Regions from separate parts of the Salinicola sp. CR57 genome, predicted to be linked through region 2. Evidence: predicted binding sites of a transcription regulator. Region 2 holds the regulator's gene; the other holds the start of a gene.
What was found. The regulator LexA, encoded in region 2, represses DNA repair genes until DNA is damaged. The targets are predictions, from matches to a motif close to TACTGTNTANNTANACAGTA.
Positions count from the first base shown of each region.

Region 1: the regulator LexA is predicted to act here: its motif matches at 4,446-4,465, upstream of DOM56_RS16180 (DUF1654 domain-containing protein).

Region 1 covers NZ_PZJL01000011.1:167,078-174,933, reverse strand. The annotation lists gene DOM56_RS16200 (tripartite tricarboxylate transporter substrate binding protein) at 1-895, opposite strand, end outside; gene DOM56_RS16195 (4-hydroxythreonine-4-phosphate dehydrogenase PdxA) at 1,014-2,054, opposite strand; gene DOM56_RS16190 (GntR family transcriptional regulator) at 2,283-2,948, shown strand; tRNA gene DOM56_RS16185 (tRNA-Gly) at 3,571-3,644, shown strand; gene DOM56_RS20045 (hypothetical protein) at 3,774-3,899, opposite strand; gene DOM56_RS16180 (DUF1654 domain-containing protein) at 4,177-4,425, opposite strand; gene DOM56_RS16175 (manganese catalase family protein) at 4,547-5,371, opposite strand; gene DOM56_RS16170 (Crp/Fnr family transcriptional regulator) at 5,648-6,418, shown strand; gene DOM56_RS16165 (hypothetical protein) at 6,576-6,815, opposite strand; gene DOM56_RS16160 (DUF2945 domain-containing protein) at 6,995-7,210, shown strand; gene DOM56_RS16155 (DUF6482 family protein) at 7,226-7,600, shown strand; gene DOM56_RS20040 (hypothetical protein) at 7,838-7,856, opposite strand, start outside.
Region 2 covers NZ_PZJL01000006.1:145,348-153,203, reverse strand. The annotation lists gene nagZ (beta-N-acetylhexosaminidase) at 1-539, opposite strand, end outside; gene DOM56_RS10760 (TetR/AcrR family transcriptional regulator) at 626-1,294, opposite strand; gene lexA (transcriptional repressor LexA) at 1,587-2,234, shown strand; gene dinB (DNA polymerase IV) at 2,252-3,319, shown strand; gene purU (formyltetrahydrofolate deformylase) at 3,337-4,185, opposite strand; gene DOM56_RS10740 (ribonuclease J) at 4,601-6,199, shown strand; gene DOM56_RS10735 (H-NS family nucleoid-associated regulatory protein) at 6,395-6,685, opposite strand; gene moaA (GTP 3',8-cyclase MoaA) at 6,845-7,834, opposite strand; gene moaE (molybdopterin synthase catalytic subunit MoaE) at 7,831-7,856, opposite strand, start outside.

The sequences.
Region 1 (7,856 bases), on a different contig from region 2:
TGTAGTCCTTCCATTCAGGTGTCTCGCTGACCTTCTTGAGCAGCTCCTGGTAGTAGGTCACCGCCTCCTCGGGGGCGCCCGCCGGCAGCCAGACGGTCCGCGGCATGCGGTATTCGCTGATATCGATACCCTGGGACTGGCAGGTGGGGATATCGCCCCAGCCCTTGCCCTGGTAGACGGGCTCGCCCTTGGGAAGCTGTTCCGGGCTGAACACGCACAGCGGCTTAACCATGCCGGCCTGCCACTGACCGAGGTTCTCGTTGGGATTGTTGACGTTGGCGTCGACATGGCCGCCGGCCAGTTGCACCAGCGCCTGGCTGCCGCCGTTGAAGGGCACGTAGCGGAAATCGGCGCCAGTGGCTTCCTCGATCATGCTGACCAGTGTCTGGTCGGTGTCCTTGGATTGGCTGCCGGCGAACTGCATCTTGCCGGGGTTCTGCTTGGCGGCATCGATGAAATCCTTGGCACTGGCGTAGTCGGCGTCGCCGTTCACCCAGATCAGGAATTCGTCCATGGCCATGGCCGCCACCGGTTGCAGGTCGTCGGCGGCGTAGGGCATTTCCCCGACTTCGGGCAGCAGGTACTCGTTGTTGGTACCGAACGTCAGCTTGTAGGGATCATCCGGGGAAGAGGCCGAATAGACGTAGCCCTCGGCGCCGCTGCCTCCGCCCTTGTTGGAAACGATGATCGATTTGTCCATCAGCTTGTGCTTGCCGATGATCGATTGCACGGTGCGCGCGAAGGTGTCGGTGCCGCCGCCGGCGCCGGAGGTCACCACGAACTCGACGGGGCGTTCCGGTTGCCAGGCGAGCGCGCTCCCGGAGACGGTAAGTGCGGCGAATAACAGAGCCAGAGGCTTGAGCTGATGGGCGGAAAGGGGGTTGCGCTTGTTCATGGCGTTTCTCCTGTCGGTTCTTGCGTTGTTGCTCTTGTTGATGACGCTCGTGAGCTATGTCGAATCGGACTTGCCACTACCTTTCAGCGCCACTGGCGGAAGCCGCGGCGATGAAATTTCAGACGGCCGCCTTGCGCGCCTGGTCGGCCATGCGCGCGGCGAGCAGCAGCGCCTGTCGGGAGGCGCCCAGGTCGGCGATGCCGCGACCGGCGATGTCGTAGGCCGTTCCGTGAGCCGGCGTGCAGACCGGGAACGGAAGGCCGCCGAGCATCGTCACGCCACTATCGAATCCCATCATCTTCATCGCGATCTGCCCCTGGTCGTGGTACATGGTCAGTACCGCGTGGAAGCCCTCTTTCACGGCGCGAAGGAAGACGGTGTCGGCGGGGAAGGGGCCTTCGACCTCCAGCCCCTGTTCGCGGGCGCGGCGGATCGCCGGCTCGATGATGTCGATCTCCTCCATGCCGAAGCTGCCGCCGTCGCCGGCGTGAGGATTGAGGCCGGCGACGGCGATGCGCGGGTGGTCATGCCCCGCCTGCTGCAGGCAGCGATGGGTCAGTGTCAGCTCGTCGATGATCGATTCCGGGCTCAGGGCGGCGGCGACGTCTTTCAGCGGGATGTGGGAGGTGACCCGCGCATTCCAGACCGATTCGAGAATATTGAACTCGCGAGCCTTGCCGTCGAAGCCGATGGCGTCCGCCACGAAGCGAATCTCGTCGTCATAACCGGGATTGGCGTAGCGCATCGCCTTCTTGTTGAACGGCGTGAAGCAGACCGCGTCGACCCGACCGTCGTGGGCCAGCGCGAGCGCGCGGCGAAAGTTGGCCGAAGCGAACGCACCGCCGGCCGGGGTCGCCTCGCCCGGGTCGACATCCTCCGGCGCCAGGTTGGCAAGATCGAGAAATGCCGGTGTGCTCGCAAGATCGGCAAGCGGGCTCTGCTCGTCGATGGCATGTAGCGTCGGCGAGAGACCGGCGGTGCGGGCACCCTCGTCGAATATTCGACGGTCGCCGATGATGACCAGGCGTGCGGCTCGCTTGATGGTATCGTCTGCGGCCAGCCTGGCCGTCAACTCGGGGCTGATGCCTGCGGGATCGCCCATGGCCAGGGCGATGATCGGCAACTCGGGCGCGGCTTTGCGCGATGATGAAGGCGTCATGGTATCTCCTGGTCTTCGAGGCGGAGTGCCTGCTTGAGAGGAGATTGCGCCCAAAACCAAAATGTATACATTATACGTTGGTATTGAGGCGAAGGCCTCGGCTAGCGCAGTATGATGTCAGCACGCTTTTCGGCTGAGCAGGGTCGCGCAGGGACGGCCCACGGCTGAATCGAGACATTACAGGCGCCTATTTCGATCAACGGTTCCCTACCCATGAAGAGATCAGCCATGTCCGACACGACATCGCCGCGTTCCGCGATTGCCAGGCACTCGCTTCACGATGCGATCACCAGCCATCTCCGCGACATGATCATCGAGGGTGAGCTCGAGCCGGGAAAACGGATCTACGAGGGCCCACTTTGCGAACGGCTCGGCGTCTCGCGGACGCCTCTGCGAGAGGCACTTCGCTATCTGGCCAGCGAGGGGCTGGTGGAACTGACGCCACAGCGTGGCGCCTCGGTTCGCCGTTTCTCGGCAAAGGATATCCAGGACATGCTGGTGTTGATCCGTACGCTCGAAGAGCTGGCAGGACGCCTGGCCTGTGCCGAAGCGAGCGACGAGGAGATCGCGTGGGTGCGGGAGCTGCACAACGAGATGCTGGAACATTATCGCGAAGGGAACCGGCTCGACTATTACAAGACGAACCAGCGCATTCACTCCGCCATCGTGGCGCTGAGCCACAATGAGTCGCTGGTTCAGGTTCATGGTTCACTTCAGTCGAAGCTCAAGCGGGTTCGGTTCATCGGGCACGAGGGAGAGGAGAAGTGGGCGGCCGCCGTTGCCGAGCACGAATCGATGATCGACTCTCTCGAGCGGCGGGATGCGACAGCGTTGGTGGCGGCATTGAGCGAGCATCTGGAGCACGCCTGGGAGAGGGTGCGCGACGTCGTCTAACGGGTGCGCTGAAGCCCCGGAATCAGGTCAACGAGCGGGACAGATATATAAGAGTGATTCTATTTTGTCGGCAATCTCTTACAAAAAAACAGATCATTGGCTCTATTTCCCTCCGTATGGAGAAGATAAGATCGAGATTCGTTGTAGATCCTTGGTTCCCCGACTTTGGTCGGGGATTTTTTTGACGCTTCTTGATGACTTTTCCTACCTTTACTTCCCGTTTTTGCGACTTTATCTCCCGCCGGCCGACATGGACTGCCGTTACAAATCGCTGCTGAAAAACCTCTCATTACTTAATCCGCGTTGATTTTAAAATCGTTTTTATGGGTCAGTGATCGGCTTATTCCCTAGCGGACTTGTGTCTTCGATTGCGTGACGATAGAGCTTTTCACTGTCGGCCAGGGAAAAGATATCAAGGCACTCGCCAAGGATGGTGGCGCCAGGGAGTCGGGATTCAGTTCCCAGGGGCCGTCAGTTGGTCAGGCGAAAGCTGATCGAGAGCCCGGTCCACCTCAGGAGGACCGGGCTCTCTCTTGTGGATCGCCGGCGTACGACCGGGAAAGACGGCGGCAAAATGCAGGCTTGCAAAGGCCCAGTTCCCGGCTTTACGATCTAGCCCGTGGCGGGTGTAGCTCAATGGTAGAGCAGAAGCTTCCCAAGCTTAAGACGAGGGTTCGATTCCCTTCACCCGCTCCATTCCAGTAATCAGACCCGTCCATAAATATCCTTTTATCCCCCTCCAACCCGCGCGGTTACTGGGCTAGCCCGTTTTAATACGTCCAGACATCGACTCTGGTAGCCATAATCCTCTTGTATGGCCAGGTCTCAGCCATGCATGGAAGAGGGACGAACCGCGATCAGATCGAGCGGCGCCCGCTGGCGGATACCGCACTCGCCAAGCTCGAACCCGAGTCTCGAGAGTATCGCGAAGGTCTCGGTCTCGATTGCCACTATTTCGTATCGCCGCCTCCGGCCGGAAGCGGTGGGGCTCGGTCCGCCGGCCACCGGCCGATCACTTGGATTGGACTTGGCGGCGACCCCGGCCCACCGGCTCGGTGGGCCCGTGCTCGGGCGCAAGAGGCGATCGACCGTGTGACGTTCGGACCCGGCGCCGTCTTGAGCTAGTCGTGCGCGGGTGGCCGCAAGCCCGCGTGGACTTCGCCGGCGGCGAGGGAGCTCGAGGAGGGCGGCGCGCCCAGGGCGGCCTGGCCGACATCGACAACGGTGATCATGACGCCGCTTCCGTTTCCGCCGCGTTCCAGGTGACCAGCGCTTCGGCCGCGCCGACACGATCGACCGAGACGTCTTCCAGTTCCTCGAACTCGTTGAGCATACGCTCCCAGGCGATGGGATCGTCCTCGTCGAAGCGGTAGACGGTGACAGCATACTGCTCGCGATCGCGCGCCCGGGCGATCTGTCGCTGGATGCGGCGGGTCAACTGCTGATACGACGCGGCGGCTTTGAACTGTGTAGACATGACTGGGTGCTCCCTGAGGATGCTGGATGTGCATACAGTATCAGGCTGGCGTAGGCGTGGCCAATGGGTTAGGGGATAGGGAATTGAAGGCCCATCGTGGCGATGGGCCGAAGGTGAGAAATTACATCTGTTCGTTTTGGGCGCCAGAGCCTTTACGCGCTTTGCCGAGGGAGGGCTCCTGGCCCTCCGGCTCCGGCTGCTGACGTGTTGAGTACTCCGCTCGGCCGTCTAGCGACGGACCCGTGTTCCAGCGCCCCTCAGGCGCCTTCTTGTCGGTCAGGGTGTTGAGGTAGTAGTAGGCGTGCTCTGTCGCTTCGTGAGCCTTGGGGGTGGAGTTCGGAATCGGCAAATTCTTCTCGAGTCCGCCCAGCTCTTCGATCACCGCGAGCCACTGTTGTTGATGGTAGGTGTCACGGGCGATAAGGAACGAGAGAAAGTCCTTCATGCCCTTGTCGTCGGTCCAATTGTAGAGCCGCGAGGCCAGGACGCGGCCACCGGACTCCGCCGCAACGTTGGCCATCATGTCCGCGGCGATGTTGCCGGTCGCATAGACATGGCTCATATCGAACGGTACGCCGTTGGCATTGACCGGCATTGCCGACAGCCCGGACGACAGCAGGTGGCGAGGATTGGCGCCGCCAAGTATCGCGTTGATGATGGGGTCCTTGGCCGACTCCTCCTGATAGGAGACAGGGGCACCTTCCAGGTTGAGCGCGACGGCGTGGCCGAGCATTTCGATGTGAGAGAGTTCTTCCGTTGCCGTCGACATGAGCAAGTCGCGGATGCGGTCATCGCCGCGTGCTCCCATGGCCTGGAAGAAGTACTGCATCGCAACGCGGATCTCGCCCTCGACCCCGCCGATCGCTTGCTGCAAAAGCATCGCGAACTGGGGATCGGGCTTGTCGACTTTTACGGGGTACTGAAGCTTCGATGAATGCTGGAACATGATGTTCTCCGCAAATGTTGGACCGCGAAATCGCGGCCACCCTGCGAGGCTAAATCAACGCGGAGGGGAGGCTCCCAACATACGTTAAGCTCGAGTGCCATTGGTGCTTTGTCTCCTACGAGGGAGGAGATACTTTACGCCCAACTCCTGTCCGGTCCCGGCTCGGACCCAGAACACGGCGAGTGAAGCAGGATGTAGCGGCCGAACCGGGTAGCCGAGGAACTCGCTGCCGCTCACAGCGAAAGGCACAGCATCGGCTATTCTCAGGTAGTTATCTTGGCCCAATCCTCTGATGTGAACTTGCTTATGACCCGCTCAATTTCGCCGAACGATTTGCTGATCCGAAGGCTGCAAAGTATTCATCCCGTATCGAATGAAGAGATCCGAGCGCTTAGAGATTTGCCCTTGGAAATAGCATCGCTGGAACCGGGTCACGACATCGTGCGCATGGGAGAGCGGCCCACGCAGTGCTGCGTGGTGATCGAGGGCTTTACCTGCATCTACAAACTGACGTCCGACGGCGGGCGTCAGATCATGGCAATCCATGTCCCGGGGGATATTCCCGATATTCAGAGCCTGCACCTTGGGGTGATGGATTTTGGCCTCGCTCCGATCAGTTCCTGCACCGTGGGCTATATCCCCCACGAGAAGATACGACAAGTGTGCGATACCTACCCTCGGTTGGGGGTTGCCCTGTGGCGCGAGACGTTGATCGACGCGGCCATATACAGAGACTGGATGCTCAACATTGGTCAGCGTGAGGCCTTTGGAAGGGTGGCGCATCTGGTCTGTGAACTGATGATGCGTCTCAAAGCGGTAGGCCTTACGGAAGGGAGCTCCTTCGAGTTTCCAGTCACTCAAGCGAATCTGGCCGATGCCTTTGGCATCAGCTCGGTCCATATGAGTCGAGTCTACGGAATGCTCGCCAAACAGGGACTTCTCCAGGTGACTCGAACTCATATCACCGTGCTCGACTGGGACGAGCTCCAGGAGGCGGGTGACTTCGATCCCACTTACCTTCATCTCGAAAGGAGCGCCCCAGCGTAAAGGAGAGTGCGACGCGCGGCGGGGGGGCACCTCAATGATGGCGATCCTTTCCTCCCGATGCCCGGAAAGGCCGCGACGGTGACGCAATGGGCGGCTGGACGAAAAAAGCCGCTCATGGTGAGCGGCCGAAGGGAACAGTGTGAAAGCTGGTATTGACTCAAGCGGCAGAGGCCATTGTCCGCATCCACGCTTTATCGCGGGACATTTCGATCAGCAGTTCCAGCGACTGACTCAGGGTGTGCATGCGGTGGTTGCGCGAGGCAAAAGCGAACTGGTGATCCCGGGTGCCAATGAACTCGCCACATCCCAGGCAATTGATCTCGTCCCAGTCTCGGGCGGTATCGTTTGAGGCTGCTTCGTGGTGCCCGCAGCGTGGGCAGGAAATCTCGTGTTTCATGATAGCCATCCTTGGCTTCCCGCTGGCCGGTCTTCCTGACCGGTCGATGTCTGGTTGGTGCTCCTGAACTGGGCCCGCGGCTCAAGTCTCCGTCAGCGATCCGTGCCGACGAAAGCATCATGGCATGATGAAATAAATTGTACAAGATTGTCGTTGTGTACAGGAAAGGGATTTCAGACATGTCGGACTACAAGCAGCGCGAGTGGGTCAAATGGAAGTGGGGCGACAACTGGGCGGAAGGTCAGGTGACCCGGAAGTACCAGGAGAAAGTCACCAGGAAACTGCAGGGCACCGAGGTGACAAGGAAGGGTACCAAGCAAACGCCGGCGTATCTGATCAAGCAGGAAGACGGCACCCGGGTGTTGAAGCTTCATTCCGAAATCGAGAAAGCCTAGCCAAGGATGGTAGCCATGAAGTTCTCGAAATTTGTACAACTTGCACGTGATGGGCAGATCTCGGAGCTCCACATCGAGTCTGTCACGCCGCAGTCCTTCCGTTTTCGCGCCGTCGCTGAGGGGTACGCTGTCGCCCTTCGCGATGAGCAGGGAAGGCAGATAAGCGACCGGTCCCTGGGACACGCGAAGCAGAGGCTTCGAAACGTCAGGGGGCTCGAGAAACTGCCGCTCTATCTCGTCCAGCAGCGGTCCGGCTCGATCATGGTCGGCAACACGGCCTATAGCACCTCACACAAGACCCCGCTTACGCTGGATGCATCGCCCTTGAGCGTTGCCATCAGAGTTGTCGGAGAGACGGTTGGGACGGCTGACGCCCAGGCGACCCTGTAATGAGGACAAGCTGCTCTGACCAGTTGTAAAACGTGGGAGTGAAGCGCCCCAGCCTGGGCGCTTTTTTCGTGCCTGCGATCAGCGCTCGGCGTTGTCCCGTACATACCGGGAGATCTGACCCGGCAGCGTACCGAGACGTTGAAGAGCTACTCGCGGTGCGAGGAGGGCGATGTGAGTTGCCCAGTGCCCAGGCAGTAGAAATCTTCCTCGTGGCCGGTTCCGCGTCGGTCCCTGAAGCTATTCACGATGTATGGGA
Region 2 (7,856 bases):
TCCTGCCGCGCTCCCCCGTGGCCGGGGAAGTGCTTGCCGACCGCGACCATGCCCGCCTCGTGGAGCCCCTCGATGAAGGCGCCCGCCAGCACGGCGACCACCTCCGGGTCCGGCGAGAAACTTCGCGACCCGATGGCGGGCGACTGATCGTCGTCGAGATCGAGCACAGGCGCGAAACTCAGATCGAATCCGCAAGCGGCCATCTCCATGCCCAGCAGCCAGCCGGCGTCCTGGGTCAGGGTCAATGCCGACTCGGGGAACTCCACGAAGTGGTGGCCCAGTACCGCCATGGGCGGTATCTGCGTCACGCCCTCCTTCAAGCGCTGCACCCGACCACCTTCCTGGTCGATCGCAACCAGGATGTCGGGTCGACACTCGCGAATCTGGCCGATCAACGCCTGGGTCGTGGCGACGTCCGGGGTGTTTCTGGCAAACAGCAGGACACCACCGACCTCCGCTCGCGAGATCAACTGGCGCTCTTCGTCACGTAACCGGGTGCCTTCGACATCCAGCATGACCGGGCCGAGAGGTTGAGTCATAGCTAACACCTGAGACCATTGAGCGCCCGATTCTAGACGACAGCGGGTTCCCATGACAGAGGCCGAGGGTGCCAGGAGTCATCCTCTCACTCGACAGCCGAACCGACCTTCTCCAGGGACGCAGGCAGCGGCGCCTGCATGCCGGCCACCACGACCGGACGAAGATGGCGGATCAGCTCCCTGACCGACATGTGTTCCTGATACTCGCTGTCGGCGATATCCCTCAGCGCATCCAGTCCAGATAGGGTGAAGATCACGGTGCCCAGCATGAAATGGAGCCGCCAGAATCGCTCGGCATCCGGCAGGTCCGGCGTCGCCAGTCGCAGGCAGCGGACGAAACGGTGGAACGTCTCCCCGTAGTGCTCCTGGATATAGCGCCGCAGATGACCCTGGGCCTGCGTATAGGCCAACCCCAGTAGCTTCATGAAGACCTTGAGGCTATTGCGTTCGGCGGGCACATCCAGAACGCTGGTGGCAAGCTGCTCCAGCAGCACCTCGAGCGGCACGCCCTCCTTTCGGTAGCGCGCCTCCAGTCCATCCAGCGCCAGATTCAGCCGCTCCGAGAACGGATCGAGATAGCGGGCAAACACGGCCTGGATCAACGCTTTCTTGGAGCCAAAATGATAATTCACCGCCGCCAGATTGACCTTGGCCCGAGTCGTGATGTTGCGCAGCGAGGTTTCAGCGAACCCCTTTTCGGCAAAAAGGACCTCCGCCGTATCGAGAATACGAGTAACGGTGTCGGGTCGGGCCATGTCATACCTCGTGCCTGAGAACAACGACTTAGAACGATTATGATTCTAATCATTCCCACACAAGCCACACAATCGAGCATTTCGTCGGACCTGGGGCCCCGAGTCTCCGAGTCGGGGCGCGAAAGGCTTCCCTCATCGCGAATGACTGGATACAATTCCAGCCTGTATGCATGAACACGCCTGGCCGCGGACCGGACGCCACTCCATCCGATCCATGTCCAGTTGGATAACGCCTGGCGATCCAAGCAGGCTCCAGATCGCCTGATTGACCCTCAAGGCCCGGGAGAGACCGATGGCGCGACCGCTCACCGCACGACAGCAGAACGTCTATGATTTCATCGTCAAGACGATGGGCGAATTCGGCTACCCGCCGACACGAGCCGAAATCGCCCGCGCGCTGGGGTTCCGCTCCCCCAACGCCGCCGAGGAGCACCTGCGCGCGCTGGACCGCAAGGGCGTCATCCGCATGATACCTGGCACTTCCCGCGGGATCCGATTGCCCGCCAGCGGGCAGGAAGCCGAACCTGCCGAAGCCGCCATCGAGGGCTTGCCGGTGATCGGCAGCGTCGCTGCGGGCAGCCCGATTCTGGCCACCGAACACATCGACCGATACTGCCCCCTGCCGGCCGACTATTTCACGCCCAGCGCCGACTACCTGCTCCGGGTTCGCGGACTGTCGATGAAGGATGCCGGAATCTTCGACGGTGACCTGCTCGCCGTTCACCGCACCCAGGAGATTCGCAACGGCCAGATCGTCGTGGCAAGGCTGGAGGACGACGTCACCGTCAAGCGCTTCCAGCGCCAGGGCAGCCGGGTCACGCTCATCGCCGAGAACGCGGATTTCGAACCCATCGTGATCGATCTGAAGCATCAGCACCTTGAGATCGAGGGACTCGGCGTCGGCGTCATTCGCGGTGGCAACGGTAGCGGCCTTCACTGAGGCTATCGCCCGGCGCCATGCGCAAGATTCTGCATGCCGACTGCGACTGCTTCTACGCGGCCGTGGAGATGCGCGACGACCCGTCGCTCGCGAATACGCCGCTGGCGATCGGCGGAAGTGCCGAGCGACGGGGAGTGATCGCTACCTGCAACTACCCGGCGCGGCAATTCGGCGTGCACTCCGCCATGCCCACGGCGCGGGCGCTGCGTCTGTGTCCCGAGTTGAAGCTGCTGCCGCCCGACTTCAACAAGTATCGGGAAGTATCGCAACAGATCCAGGCGATCTTTCACGAACTGACACCGCTGGTCGAGCCGCTCTCTCTCGATGAAGCCTACCTTGACGTGACCGAGGTCACCCGATTCCGGGGCAGCGCCACCTGGATGGCTCGTTGGCTCAAGGACGAAGCCCTGGCGAGAACAGGCATCGTCATCTCGGTCGGCGTCGCCCCCAACAAGTTCCTTGCCAAGATCGCCAGCGACTGGGACAAACCGGACGGCCTGTTTGTGATCCCACCGACGGAGATGGAGTCGTTCATTACCGACTTGCCGGTCAGGAAACTCCATGGCGTTGGGCCGGCGACGGCGACCAAGCTCGATACCCTGGGGATCGCCAGTTGTGCCGATCTCCGGGCCCAGCCGATGGACAAGCTGCTGGATCAGTTCGGCAAGTTCGGACGCCGTCTGCACGAATTGGCGCACGGCATCGACGACCGTCCGGTCAACGTCTCGCGTGAACGCAAATCCGTCAGCGTCGAGACCACCTATGACCGCGACCTGCCCCACCTCAGTGACTGTCACGGGGCGCTCGAGCCCCTGATCGAGAAACTCCACGATCGCATCGCCCGCCATGGCGACCCCGCCATTGCCAAGCAGTTCGTCAAGGTACGCTTCGACGACTTCTCAAGCACCACGCAGGAAACGGGGGCTCGCGGCATCATCGACGCGCGCTTCCATGAGCTGCTGGAAAGCGCATGGCGACGAGGCGAGCGCCCGGTCAGGCTGCTGGGTGTCGGCGTGCGGCTGGTGCCGGAGCAGGAGCAGCGCCAGCTGGGCCTGTTCGACGGCGACCAGCCGGCGACGCCTTGAACGTCAGGTGGCGCGGATCAGGAGAACACCACCGTCTTGTTGCCGTGAATGAGCACGCGATCCTGTAGATGCCAGCGCAATCCACGCGCGAGCACGGCCTTTTCCACATCGCGCCCCAGACGCACCAGGTCCTGGGGTGTATGGCAATGCGACACGCGCTGGATGTCCTGTTCGATGATCGGCCCCGCGTCGAGCTCCTCGGTGACGTAGTGGCAGCTGGCACCGATCAGTTTGACGCCACGCTCGAAAGCTTGGTGGTAAGGCTTGGCCCCGGCGAACGACGGCAGGAAGCTGTGGTGGATATTGATGACTCGCCCGGCATACCGCTGGCAGAGATCGGGTGGCAGAATCTGCATGTATCGCGCCAGTACCACGCTGTCGGCTTCGGCCGCCGTGATCAGACGCTCGGTCTGGGCAAAGGCCGACGCCTTGTCACCGGGCTCAACCGGAACGTGATGGAATGGAATTCCGTACCAGGCCACCATGGCGCGCAGATCGTCATGGTTGGAGATCACGCACGGGATATCGCACTCGAGCTCCCCGGCCGACCAGCGATAGAGCAGATCGGCCAGGCAGTGCGACTCCTTGGAAACCATGATCACCAGCCGCTGGCGTCGGTCGGAGTCGCTGAGGCGCCAGCTCATCTCGAACTCTTCGGCGATGGGCGCGAAGGCGATTCGAAACTCCCGGGCACTCAGCGCATTGGCCTGAATGTCGTAGCGCATGAAAAAGCGCCCGGTAGCCAGGTCGGAATGCTGGTTGGCTTCGATGATCGAGCCTTCCTGGGAAGCGATGAAGCCCGACACCCGCGAGACGATACCGACGCGGTCGGGACAGGAAACGATGAGACGATAGTTGTGCGACATAACTCTGAGGACACTCTGTTAACGCATAAGCGCTTTAGGAAAGAGCTCGGGGTGTAAAAGCGCTCAAACCGACCATTCGGCCCGGTTGCGAAACCGAACCCGGCGCGGCGGCATCACCTCGGCAGAAACGACACATCGATGACCCGCCGCCTTGGCGACCCGCATGAGGAGCCGCAGACGGCAACACCAGCCTCGATGCCAGGTGACGCCGCTTCCCGACGAACGGCGCATTGTACCCTACTCGTCAGCGTCGACCAGCGTCTGCGCCCGTTTGAGCGGGTCGAGACGCATGACTTATAGTGGAACGAGATTTCCTCCTTCAAGGATGCCGATGTTCCGTCCGCGCGCACAGATCCGCCCTCGTACTTATCCGCCGCTACTATTCCATCCCCTGGGGGGATGCGGTGAAATCGGCATGAATCTGTCGCTCTATGGCTATGACGGCCACTGGATTGCCGTGGATTGCGGCATGACGATTCGCCAGGACCTCCCCGATCAGCCCCTGCAGATCCCCGATGTCGACCATCTGGCGGCGAATGCGATGGTCCCCTCTGCAGTGTTCATCACCCATGGTCATGAGGATCATCTCGGCGCCCTGGCCTGGATATGGCCTCGCTGGAACTGCCCGGTCTACGCCACGCCTCTGGCCATCGAGATGTTGCGGGCCAAATTCTCGGAGCAGGGCCTGAGAGTCGATGCACTGAAGCCCATCCAGCCCGGCACACGGGTGGCTGCCGGCCCTTTCGGCGTGACCTTCCTGCCAGTGACCCACTCGATACCGGAGAGCTGCGCCCTTTCCATCATCACGCCGCGCCACAAGGTGCTGCATACCGGTGACTGGAAATTGGATGAACGCCCTCTCATCGGAGCGCCATTCTCCGCCGCCCAGTTCCAGGCGCTGGCACCGGTGGACCTCGTCGTGGCCGACTCGACCAATGCCGACGTCGAAGGGCACTCCCGAAGTGAAGCGGAAGCGGCCGAGGCGCTGGAGTCGGTCATCCGGGAGTGCCGGGGACGCGTCGTGGTCAGCTGTTTCGCCAGCAATATCGCTCGCATCAAGGCGCTGGGCGCGATTGCCGAGCGCACCAATCGTCGCGTGGCGCTGCTGGGACGCTCGATGGAACGCATGGTTTCCATCGCCACCCAACTGGGCTATCTCGACGATTTCCCACCACGGGTCCCGGCGAATGACCTGGGTTACCTTTATGCCGAGGAGGTTCTCATCATCGCCACCGGGAGCCAGGGCGAACCTCGCTCCGCACTGTCTCGCCTGTCCCAGGGACGACACCCGGCTCTCGATCTGCTGGCCGACGACGACGTCATCTTCTCGGCTCGCGCCATCCCCGGTAACGAGCGCCCCATCGCGCGTCTCAAGGCCGGCTTCAAGCGTCTTGGCGTCAATGTCCATGACGAGCACACCGATCCCGCGCTTCACGCCTCGGGGCATCCGGCTCGTGAAGAGCTGCGCCAGCTCTACCGGTGGCTTAGACCGAAAATGCTGTTACCGGTCCATGGAGAGGCTTCCCACCAGCAAGCGCACCGCGAGTTGGCTTCGACCATGGACATTCATGTTCCTCAACTGGCCAAGAATGGTGTCGTGCTATCTCTGGATGCAGAGACCCTGGTCCCCAGCGGCACACACCATCTCAGACCTCGGTTGATTGCCTCAAGAATGCGCCCCGGGGAGCGCACCAATCCGGTGTCGGCCCGGCGCCATGACAAGTCGCTGTCGATTGCGTTGAATGTCCTGCCGACGGCTACCGGATGGACCCGCATCGGGCAGATGATATGGGACAGCGAGATATCCCTTCCGCTGGATGAAGATGCACTAGCTGACTGGCTGGATGAGCGCATAGACGCGATCACGGCGGAGACGCTGCTCCAGCTCCGCCAGCAACTCTTCGGGCCGTTGCGAGAGTGGCTCCACGAACGCCTGCCTACCTCTCTGGAGATTCATCTGCAACTAATGCCCGCCGATCCGCAGCCGGAGTACGAAGTGCGTACGGCCCCCTAGCGCAAAGGAGGCCGCGTGAGGAGAAAGCCGCGTCGGACATGGTCGATTGCTCCGAGCCACGACGCACTTTGCGAAGCACAAAAAGAGGGAGCCAGAAACGAAAAAGCGCGTCCTGCCATTTGGCAGACGCGCTTTTCAGGAACTACCCGGGCGGGATGAATCCAGGTAGAGCCGCCCGGGGAGCGTGACCTTGTCTCAGTTCTTGCTAGCGTTCTTGGGCGGCCGACCGCGACGCTTGCGAGGCTGCTCGCCAACCAGATCGTCCATCGACAGTCCGGCGTTGTTCATCGCCTCTCGAATCTCGGCCAACTTCTTCTGCTTGTCGGCTTCCTCTTTCTGGCGCTCATGATCTTCCTGCTGTTTCTGCTCGATCACTTCCCCGATGACTTCCGACAGTTTGTGCAGTTGCTCCATGCTCAACTGACGCGCGGCGGCACGAGCCACATTCTTATTGCGAGCGATGCGTTCCAATGACTCGGTGGACATCGTCCTCTCCTTGCTGGATTCCAATACGGCATTACACCGGTTGTTTTGATGAAAGTATATTCTCACCCCCCTTGTTGGCAAGAAATTAAATCAAAAAGGCACGCATAATTTGCGTGCCTTTATTCTCACAAATGACCCAAGGACCGATGAGAAAGCGTGTTAACCGCCCGTCATATTCATGAAGCGAACGACCTGTACATCGCCATCCGTGGAGAAATGATGACGCTCCGGCTTCAAATCCATGGCCGCTACAATCTGCTCCTTGAGCGGCTGCAGTTGACCTGGATAGCGCCGCAGGGTTTCGCGCAGATCCACGGAATGCTCGTTTCCCAGACACAATAACAATCGGCCTTCTACGGTGACACGAACCCGGTTACAGGTACTGCAGAAGTTGTGGCTATGGGGCGATATGAAGCCGACACGAGAATCGCTGTCGGCCATGCGGAAATAACGTGAAGGACCCAGCGTCGTCTCGGGTGACGGCATGAGGGGATAGCGGGATTCGATTCGCGTCTGAACCTCATCGCTCGAATAGAATGTTTCTCCCCGCGAGTGATCCGACACGTCGCCTAACGGCATCTCCTCGATAAAGCTGATATCCAGCTTTTCGTTACGGGCGAACTCCACCAAATCGAGGACTTCGTCGTCATTACGGCCACGCAGTACCACCGCGTTGAGCTTTATTTTCTCGAAGCCAGCGTCCTGAGCCGCGTGAATCCCGTCGACGACTTTTTCCAGGTCTCCGGTTCGCGTCAATCGCTTGAATCTTTCGGGATCGAGGGAATCCAGGCTGACGTTCAGGCGGGTCATGCCCCCGCCATGAAGCGCCTGGGCGTGGCGGCGCAGTCCGGCGCCGTTGGTCGTCATGGCGAAATCCTTCAATCCCGGCAAACTGCCGATCTGGGCGACCAGATCGTCGATGCCTTTTCGCACCAACGGTTCGCCCCCGGTCAACCGGACCTTCTCCACCCCGAGTTCAGTGAAGGCACGCGCTACCTGATAGAGCTCCTCCAGCGACAGCACTTGGTCACGTGGCAGGAACGTCATCTCTTCGCTCATGCAGTAGACGCATCGAAAATCGCACCGATCCGTTACCGAGATACGGACATAACGGACGGGACGTGAAAACTTGTCGATCAAATCGGTCATGAGAGCTCCCAGCGATCCGCGG